Regions from separate parts of the Kitasatospora sp. NPDC008050 genome, predicted to be linked through region 3. Evidence: predicted binding sites of a transcription regulator. Region 3 holds the regulator's gene; each other region holds the start of a gene.
What was found. Region 3 encodes HrcA, which represses chaperone genes, less so after heat shock. Its sites were predicted from a motif close to TTNGCACTCNGNNNNNCNGAGTGCNAA; they were not measured.

Region 1 (3,270 bases), on a different contig from region 3:
GAGCGGAGCCGCAACCCGCTGAGTCGAACCCCGGCCGAGGCCGGGTCGAGCACGGACACCTGCCGGTGGGTGGGTAGTACCAGGGGTCGGGCCGTCGCCCGGCCCCTGGCGCCGTCCCAGGACAGGAGACACGGCCTAGGCTGGACGGAGCGGACCACACCGGAGGCAGGCACGATGGCAGGACAGGACAAGCGGGACGAGCGCGCTGGGCAGGCCCCGCCGGCCGCGCGGGAGAAGACCACCGCGAAGGCGGCCAAGCTGGTCTTCACGGACCCGTTGAGCCGGCAGACCAGTGACGACACCGACCGGGGCTGGGGCGAGTCCGAGGGCTCGCGCGGCCTGGACTGGTACCAGAGCCAGCGGCCCCCGCACCACGGGGACTGACCGGGAGCACCTGACTGGGAGCACCTGACCGGGAGCAGGAGCCTTGCCCGCGCCGGAGGGCAGGCGGTGATGGGTGGAGATCCTGGGCCGGGCGGCCCAGGACCGTCGGTGGGGTCAGGCCTGGCGGACCAGGGCGTCGCGGATCTCGGTGAGCAGGGCGACCTCCTTCGCTTCGGCCTCGGCCGAGACCTCCTCGGCGGACTTGCGGCGGGCCATGAACCTCGCGGCGGGGACGACGATGAAGAAGTAGACCACCGCGGCGGTGATGACGAACTGCAGGACCGCGCTGAGCACGGACCCCCACATCAACTGGATACCCGAGGTGACCTGGCCGTTCGCGTTCACCACACACGGGCCCTTGATGCAGGAGGTGTAGGCGTTCAGGTTCTTGGCGCCGAAGGCGCCGACGAGCGGGTTGATGATGCCTTGCACGAAGGCGTTGACGATGTTGGTGAACGCCGCGCCGATGACGACGGCGATCGCGAGGTCGATGACATTGCCACGGAGCAGGAATTCCTTGAAGCCTTTCACGCCCCGTGAACGACGGGACCTTTGATCGGTTACGGGTGGATTGCTCGCCATTCGGGTGATATTCCCGAATCGGATGGCTGACGGTCCGTCAACGCCCCGGACCGCAGTGCGGCAGTGCGGCCCGGGCTGACGGCGCCTGCGAAGGGGCGTGGACGGGTGGCCCGGCGGGCTCGCGCGGCCCCGGGTGCAGCGGCCCGGCGGCGATCGCGGCGGCCGCCAGCAGGCCGGTGGCCAGCGTGGCCGGTCGGTGCCGCACCGCCTGCCGGATGCGGTACCGCCCGCTGCCACCACGCCGGATCGGGCGGAACTCCGGGACGGCGCGCCGGGGCGGCTGCGGGGAGGCGCGGGCCGGTGGCGGCCGCCGGGCGCAGTGGGGAGTCGCGGGGCGCGGGGAGGGTGCTGGGGTGGGGAGAACTGTGGTCATGGGATCCGACACCGCCTCTGCCGTGGGCCTGGTAGCTGGTAGGAGCAGCGAGCGGGAGATCCGCTCGCTGGTTCAGGATCCGTCGGCGACACGACCGCGCCCAGTCCCCACCGGATTTCTGTGGATAACCCGGCGCCTGTGGATAACTTTCCCCAGCCCAGCCCCTCGCCCCCCAGAGACGCAAAACACGCAAAACGCCCCTGCCGGCACCCCATCGGGGCGCCACCAGGGGCGTTGAGCAACGGCTCCAGCCTGCTGCGACCGCGTCGGGTCAGCCGGCCGAGGACGAAGAGGACGAAGAAGAAGACGACGCGGACGTCGAGGACGACGCCGACGAGGACCCGCTCGACGAGGCCGAGGACGTGCTGGCCGCCCCAGAGCCGGTCGAGCCGCCCGAGGCGGCCCCCGAAGAGGCACCCACCGAGCTGCTGGAGGAGGAGCGGCTGTCCGTCCGGTAGAACCCGGAGCCCTTGAACACCACGCCCACCGCCGAGAAAACCTTGCGCAGGCGACCCTGGCAGTTCGGGCAATCGGTCAGAGCCTCGTCGGTGAACTTCTGCACCACCTCAAGGCCGCTGCCGCACTCGGTGCACTGGTACTGGTACGTGGGCACTTGTCTTCCTCCTGGCACTCTCGCCTGATGAGTGCTAACGACGGTCCATGATGCGGCATTCCGCTGGATCAGTCCAGCGCCGACCCGATGGCGCCGACACCCAGGGCCTGTCGGGTCGGCCCCACCTCAGTGCTCCGATGCCCCGACGAGCGAGGTCATCGCGCTGCCACTCCTGGCAACGGTACGGCTCTCGGTGCCCGGAGCCACCAGGAGTCGCCGCAACGTGACCAGGGCCACCAGCCCGATCCCGGAGCCGGCCAGCGGCACCAGGAACCCGGTCCACGGCCCGCCCATGTCGATGAGTCGCCCGGCGACGGTCGAGCCGACCGCCAGCCCCAGCCCGATCGCGCCGGTCAGCCAGGTGAAGGCCTCGGTCTTGGCGCCGTCCGCCACCAGCGTCTCGACCAGGGTGTACCCGGTGATCAGGGTCGGCGCGATGGCCAGCCCGCAGACCAGCCCGGCCACCGCCAGGGTGACCAGGTTGGGCATCGCCCAGAGCGTCGAGCAGCCCAGCACCAGCAGGGTGTAGCTGCCGAGCATCCGCTGCTGGGCCGAGCGCCGCCAGGCGATCAGGCCGTACAGCACGCCGGCCAGCATGGAGCCGCCGGCGAAGATCCCGTAGACGACGCCGCTGAGCCCGCCCTGCCCGGCCGCCTCGGCGGTGGCGGTGACGGAGATCTGCATGCCGCCGAAGACGCTGCCGACGCCCAGGAAGACGCCGGCCAGCAGCCGGACCCCGGGCGAGGCGAGTGCGGAGGCCTGCCGGGTGCCGGGTTCCCGCACCAGCTGGGCGGGGGCGGTCCGCCGCTGCGCGGCGAAGGCCAGCCCGCCGACCAGGGTCAGCGTGGCCTCGACGATCAGCGCGGCGGCGGGCGTCACGGTGCTGGCGATGACGGCGGTGAGCACCGGGCCGACCGCGAAGGTGAGCTCGTCGGTGACCGACTCGAACGCGAAGGCGGTGTTCAGGTGGGCCGGCCGGTCGGCCAGCTTGGCCACCCAGCGGGCCCGGACCATGGCGCCGACCTGCGGCACGGTGGCACCGGCCGGTGTGGCGACCAGGAAGAGGGTCCACACGGGTGCGTGGCCCAGGGCCAGCGCGATCAGCGCGCCGACCGAGACCGCGTGCACCAGCACGCTGGGGACCAGTACCGCGGCCTGGCCGTAGCGGTCGGCCAGCCGGCCGGTCTGCGGTCCGACCAGGGCCTGGGCCACGGCGGCCACCGCCACGACGGTGCCGGCGGTGCCGTAGGAGCCGTGGGTGCCCAGGATCAGCAGGGAGATGCCCATGCTGAGCATCGCGTAGGGCAGGCGCGCCGCG
Region 2 (3,270 bases), on a different contig from region 3:
AGCGCAGCGGCTCGGCGAGCGCCTTGCGGACCACGGCGACACCGGTGGCCTCGTCGCCCGACAGGCCCAGGCCGCCGTCCAGCACCTTCTGCGCGTGCACCAGGGAGGTGCCACCGCCGGCGACGATGCCCTCCTCGACCGCGGCGCGGGTCGCCGAGATGGCGTCCTCCAGGCGGTGCTTGCGCTCCTTGAGCTCCACCTCGGTGGCGGCGCCGACCTTGATCACGCAGACGCCGCCGGCCAGCTTGGCCAGGCGCTCCTGCAGCTTCTCGCGGTCCCAGTCCGAGTCGGTGTTGGCGATCTCGGCCTTGATCTGGGCCACCCGGCCGGCCACGGCCTCGCTGTCACCGGCACCGTCGACGACCGTGGTCTCGTCCTTGGTGATGGTCACGCGGCGGGCGGAGCCCAGCACCTCCAGGCCGGCCTGGTCGAGCTTGAGGCCGACCTCCTCGGAGATGACGGTGGCACCGGTCAGGGTGGCCAGGTCGCCCAGGATGGCCTTGCGGCGGTCGCCGAAGCCCGGGGCCTTGACGGCCACCGCGTTGAAGGTGCCGCGGATCTTGTTCACCACGAGGGTGGAGAGCGCCTCGCCGTCCACGTCCTCGGCGATGATCAGCAGCGGCTTGGAGGCACCGCCCTGCAGGATCTTCTCCAGCAGCGGGAGCAGCTCCTGGATGGAGGAGATCTTGCCCTGGTTGATCAGGATGTACGGGTCCTCCAGGACCGCCTCCTGACGCTCCTGGTCGGTGACGAAGTACGGCGACAGGTAGCCCTTGTCGAACTGCATGCCCTCGGTGAAGTCCAGCTCCACGCCGAAGGCGTTCGACTCCTCGACGGTGATGACACCGTCCTTGCCGACCTTGTCGATGGCCTCGGCGATGAGCTCGCCGACCTGCGGGTCCTGCGCGGAGAGGGAGGCGACGGCGGCGATGTCGTCCTTGCCCTCGATCTCGCGGGCCACCGAGAGCAGGTGCTCGGTGACGGCGGCGACGGCCTTGTCGATGCCCTTCTTCAGGGCGGCCGGGCCGGCACCGGCGGCGACGTTGCGCAGACCCTCGTTGACCAGGGCCTGGGCCAGCACGGTGGCGGTGGTGGTGCCGTCACCCGCGACGTCGTTGGTCTTGGTGGCGACCTCCTTGACGAGCTGCGCGCCAAGGTTCTCGTACGGGTCGTCGAGCTCGACCTCACGGGCGATGGTGACACCGTCGTTGGTGATGGTCGGGGCGCCGAACTTCTTGTCGATGACGACGTTGCGACCCTTGGGACCGATGGTCACCTTGACGGTGTCGGCCAGCTTGTTCACACCGCGCTCGAGCGAGCGGCGGGCGTCCTCGTCGAACTGCAGGATCTTCGCCATGATTCCGTTTCCTCGGGATGTCTGCGTTACGTGACGTCAGGTGGACCAACAGCCGCGCCCCGGGCCCCTGTCTTGAGCCCCTGCGGCAGTTGCCGGGAGGGAGACACGGATCCGGGGCGGGGCCAGAGGACGGACCGTCAGGTCCGTCGGACTGCTTGACTGCTTGACGATCTACTTCTCGACGATGGCGAGAACGTCGCGAGCCGAGAGGACGAGGTACTCCTCGCCCTTGTACTTCACCTCGGTGCCGCCGTACTTCGAGTACAGGACGATGTCGCCGACGGCGACGTCGAGCGGCAGGCGCTGGCCATCCTCGAAGCGGCCCGGGCCGACGGCCAGGACGACGCCCTCCTGGGGCTTCTCCTTGGCGGTGTCCGGGATAACCAGGCCGGAGGCCGTGGTGGTCTCGGCGTCGAGCGGCTGGACCACGATGCGGTCCTCAAGCGGCTTGATGGCAACCTTGCTGCTGGCGGTGGTCACGTCCGAGTTCCCCTTCGGAGATTACGGGGTTGTCTAACAGGTAGGTGGCGACACCGTTGGCCTGCCGTCGCGGGGGTCAGGCCAGCACTGTCGCGTTAGCACTCTCCCGGGGGAGAGTGCCAGGAACGACCTTAGGCCGCGGTTAGCACTCAGTCAACCAGAGTGCCAACGGCGCGCCAGCCGATCGCGAGAACCCGGGTACCCGTACTCATGTGCGGCGGCCGCGGGCCCGGGCAGACTCCTGGCATGACGCTCTCCGAACAGCAGCAGCCCCACCCGCCGGGGCCCCGGAACCGGCAGCTGATCCTCGGCCTGCTGGCCCTCGACCTCGTCCTGTTCGTGGGCTTCACATTGGTCGTCGTCGCCATGGCGAGCCGGGTCGGCGAGGACGGCCTCGACGGTCTGTTCCGGAAGATTGCCGTCCTCTACTGGAGCTGCCTCGGCGTGTCGGCCGCCAGCGGCCTGATCTGCCTCGGGCTCCGGCGGCCGGGCGCCGGAGCCCTCCAGCTCGGCGTCACCGCGCTCGGCCTGCTGCCGGTCCTGTCGTGATCGAATGGGCGGGTGGAGACCGAGACCCTTGAGCAACTGCTGAGCGAGCAGGGACAGCGGCTGCTGGACGACCTGCGCGAGTACGCCCCCGAGCAGGAACTCGCGCTGGCCACCCGGCTGCGGCGGGAGCACCCGGCGGAGCTGGTCTCGGCAGCCCTGGGGCAGGCACGGCTGCGCCAGCGGGCCGAGGCCAAGTTCGGCGCCGACGCGCGGCGGATGTACTTCACCCCCAACGGGGTCGAGCAGTCCACCCGGCGCACCGTCGCCGACTGGCGGGCCCGGCGCTTCGCCGCGCTCGGGGTGCGCCGGCTGGCCGACCTGTGCGGCGGCATCGGCGGGGACGCGATCGCGCTGGCCCGGGCCGGGATCAGCGTCCTCGCCGTCGACCGGGACCCGCTGACCTGTGCGGTGGCCGCCGCCAACGCGCAGGCACTGGGCCTGGCCGAGCTGATCGAGGTGCGCTGCGCGGACGTCACCGAGGTGTCGGTGGACGGCTTCGACGCCGTCTTCACCGACCCCGCCCGGCGCACCGACAAGGGCCGCGTCTTCGACCCCGCCGCGTACTCCCCGCCGCTCTCCTGGGCCGTCGAGGCCGGTCGCCGCACCCCGTTCGGGGCGCTCAAGGTGGCCCCGGGGATCCCGCACGAGGCGGTCCCCGAGGACGCCGAGGCGGAGTGGGTCTCCGACCACGGCGAGGTCAAGGAGGCGGTCCTCTGGTTCGGCACCGGGCCCGCCGCCGACGCCCCGCACCGCGCCACCCTGCTGCCCGGCGGGCACAGCCTCACCGGCGGCCGGCTGCCCGATCCCCCCGCCGCACCGGTGCGCCGCTACCTCTACGAGCCGGACGGCGCGGTGATCCGCGCCCATCTGGTCGCCGAGGTGGC
Region 3 (3,270 bases):
ACCGCGACGTCCCGGTGCGCCACGTGCGAGAGCTCGTGCGCCAGCACGCCCTCCAGCTCCTCCGGCTCCAGGCGGCGCAGCAGCCCGGTGGTCACGCAGACCACGGCGTTCTGCGGGTTGCGGCCGGTGGCGAAGGCGTTGGGCATGTCGTTGTCGGCCACCGCGACGCGCGGCTTGGGCATGTCGGCCAGCGCGCAGAGCCGGTCGATGGTGCCGTGCAGCTGCGGGTACTGCTCCGGGGTGACCGCGTGGGCGCCCATCGCCCGCTCGGTGATCTTGTCGCTGAACCAGAACTGCGCGACGAAGAGCCCGCCCATCAGCAGGACGATCAGTGGCCAGGCGCCCCGCAGCAGGACGATCAGCACACCCGTGAAGCCGACGTAGAGCAGCCCGATCAGGAACATCGTGGTGACCATCCGACCGGTCAGTCCACGATCGGGCGCAAAGCGGGTGTGGGGGCCGGACGCCGACATGGCTGCTCCTCTTGGTCCTTCAAGTTATCCAGCGGGTTTTCCGTCGCCCGAGCGGCCCTTTCGGCGCTCGGGTGTCAGTTGCTATCGATGCTGCCACTTCGTCCGGCGCCGGGCACCACCCGGCCCGGAGACGTTCGCTCCAGGCGTGTCGTGCCCAGCGGACCGGGGTGCCATGCGGAGTGATCCGCGCGGCATCCCGGGCCAGGGCGTTCCTGCGATCGGACCCGGGCCTTACACTGGCAGGTACGGTTTTGGCACTCGTCCGGGCAGAGTGCCAAGCCGATCACCGGGCAGTACTTGTCAGGGCAGGACCTGGTACCTGGACAACGCGCGAAGAGGGAGGTGCGTGCCATGTTCGACGAACCCGATTCCGATCCGCGTCCGACCGGCCGCGAGCCGGCGGCCGGCAGTCCACCGGCCACCGGGGCCGCGAGAGTTCAGCGCACCGCCGCAGGCCCTCGGGCAACGGCCAAGGCCGCGCCGACGCGTAGTGGCGGCGGCACGCGCTCTGCCGCGCGCGGGTCCGCCGCGCCCGCCGCGCGCCCCGGTGGCGGCGAGCCGGCCGGCCTGGAGGTCCGCCAGCTCGACGAGCGCAAGCTCTCCGTGCTGCGCGCCATCGTGCAGGACTACGTCGGCACCGAGGAGCCGGTGGGCTCCAAGGCGCTGGTCGAGCGGCACAACCTCGGCGTCTCCCCGGCCACCGTGCGCAATGACATGGCCACCCTCGAAGAGGACGGCTACATCCAGCAGCCGCACACCAGCGCCGGCCGGATCCCGACCGACAAGGGCTACCGGCTCTTCGTCGACCGGCTGGCCGAGGTCAAGCCGATGAGCGCCCCCGAGCGGCGCGCGATCCGGCACTTCCTGGACGGTGCGGTCGACCTGGACGACGTGGTCGCCCGCACGGTGCGGCTGCTGGCCCAGCTGACCCGCCAGGTCGCGGTGGTCCAGTACCCCTCGCTGACCCGATCCACGGTCCGGCACATCGAGCTGGTCGCGCTGGCCCCGGCCAAGGTGATGCTGGTGCTGATCACCAACACCGGCCGGGTCGAGCAGCGGATGGTCGACTGCCCGGGCCCGGTGCGCGAGAGCACCCTGGCCGACCTGCGCGCCCGGCTCAACGCCCGGGCCGGCGGCCGGCGCTTCCCCGACGTCCCGTCCCTGGTGGAGGATCTGCCCGCGGCCTTCGAGCCGGCCGAGCGGCCGATCGTCTCCACCGTGCTCTCCACGCTCTTCGAGTCCCTGGTGGAGCAGAACGAGGAGCGGATCATGCTGGCCGGCACGGCCAACCTGACCCGCTTCGGCCATGACTTCCCGCTCACCATCCAGCCGGTGCTGGAGGCGCTGGAGGAGCACATGGTCCTGCTGCGCCTGCTCGGTGAGACCAACGAGGCCGGCATGACCGTGCGGATCGGCCGGGAGAACGAGTACGAGGGTCTGAACTCCACCTCGGTCGTCTCGGTCGGCTACGGCTCGGGCGACGAGAGCGTCGCCAAGCTGGGTGTGATCGGTCCCACCCGGATGGATTACCCCGGCACCATGGGGGCGGTGCGGGCGGTCGCCCGGTATGTGGGGCAGATCCTGGCAGAGTCCTAACCGGTTCTTGCGTACATTGAGTGGCGCAGGAGCAGTACCAGCAGCACTTTTCTAGAGGCGGAACAAGCGGAGTATTTGGTGGCCACGGACTACTACGCGGTACTCGGCGTCCGACGGGACGCGGGGCAGGACGAGATCAAGAAGGCGTTCCGGCGCCTTGCCCGTGAACTGCACCCGGACGTCAACCCGGACCCGAAGACGCAGGAGCGGTTCAAGGAGATCAACGCCGCTTACGAGGTGCTCTCCGATCCGCAGAAGCGGCAGGTCTACGACCTGGGCGGGGACCCGCTCTCGCCGGGCGGCGGCGGGGGCGGCTTCGGCGGCGGTGCGGCGGGCTTCGGCTTCTCCGACATCATGGACGCCTTCTTCGGGGCGGCCTCGGGCCAGCGCGGCCCGCGCTCGCGCACCCGGCGCGGTCAGGACGCGATGATCCGCCTGGAGATCACCCTGGATGAGGCCGCCTTCGGCACCACCAAGGAACTCCAGGTCGACACCGCCGTCACCTGCACCACCTGCAGTGGCGAGGGCGCGGCCCCCGGCACCTCGGCCCAGACCTGCGACATGTGCCGCGGCAAGGGCGAGGTCTCCCAGGTCACCCGCTCCTTCCTGGGCCAGGTCATGACCTCGCGCCCGTGCCCGCAGTGTCAGGGCTTCGGCACCGTCGTGCCCACCCCGTGCCCGGAGTGCGCGGGCGACGGCCGGGTCCGGGCCCGGCGCACGCTGACCGTCAAGATCCCCGCCGGGGTCGACAACGGCACCCGGATCCAGCTGGCCGGCGAGGGCGAGGTCGGCCCCGGTGGTGGTCCGGCCGGTGACCTCTACGTGGAGATCGCCGAGATCAACCACCCGACCTTCCAGCGCCGCGGCGACGACCTGCACTGCACGGTCACCATCCCGATGACGGCGGCCTCGCTCGGCACCCAGGTGCCGCTGCAGACCCTGGACGGTCTGGAGGAGGTCGACATCCGGCCCGGCACCCAGTCCGGGCAGTCGATCCCGCTGCACGGGCGGGGCGTCACCCACCTGCGCGGGGGAGGCCGGGGCGACCTGATAGTGCATGTCGAGGTCCAGACGCCGACCAAGCTCGACCCCGAGCAGGAGGACCTGCTGCGCCGCCTCGCGGTGCTGCGCGGCGAGGAGCGGCCCTCGGGCCAGTTCTCGCCCGGGCAGCAGGGGCTCTTCTCCCGGCTGAAGGACGCCT

Region 1: a site for HrcA is predicted at 1,964-1,990, ahead of ACFZB9_RS04675 (FmdB family zinc ribbon protein). Genes of this name have one in related genera too.
Region 2: a site for HrcA is predicted at 1,980-2,006, ahead of groES (co-chaperone GroES). Genes of this name have one in related genera too.

What each region holds. Positions count from the first base shown of each region.
Region 1 is NZ_JBIBIJ010000002.1:265,501-268,770, forward strand. Features, by position in the region: gene ACFZB9_RS04655 (protease pro-enzyme activation domain-containing protein) at 1-2, shown strand, start outside; gene ACFZB9_RS04660 (hypothetical protein) at 175-384, shown strand; gene mscL (large conductance mechanosensitive channel protein MscL) at 499-915, opposite strand; gene ACFZB9_RS04670 (hypothetical protein) at 1,004-1,339, opposite strand; gene ACFZB9_RS04675 (FmdB family zinc ribbon protein) at 1,611-1,952, opposite strand; gene ACFZB9_RS04680 (MFS transporter) at 2,079-3,270, opposite strand, start outside.
Region 2 is NZ_JBIBIJ010000005.1:192,771-196,040, forward strand. Features, by position in the region: gene groL (chaperonin GroEL) at 1-1,357, opposite strand, end outside; gene groES (co-chaperone GroES) at 1,529-1,837, opposite strand; gene ACFZB9_RS12235 (hypothetical protein) at 2,084-2,386, shown strand; gene ACFZB9_RS12240 (SAM-dependent methyltransferase) at 2,399-3,270, shown strand, end outside.
Region 3 is NZ_JBIBIJ010000001.1:680,271-683,540, reverse strand. Features, by position in the region: gene htpX (zinc metalloprotease HtpX) at 1-473, opposite strand, end outside; gene hrcA (heat-inducible transcriptional repressor HrcA) at 825-2,069, shown strand; gene dnaJ (molecular chaperone DnaJ) at 2,148-3,270, shown strand, end outside.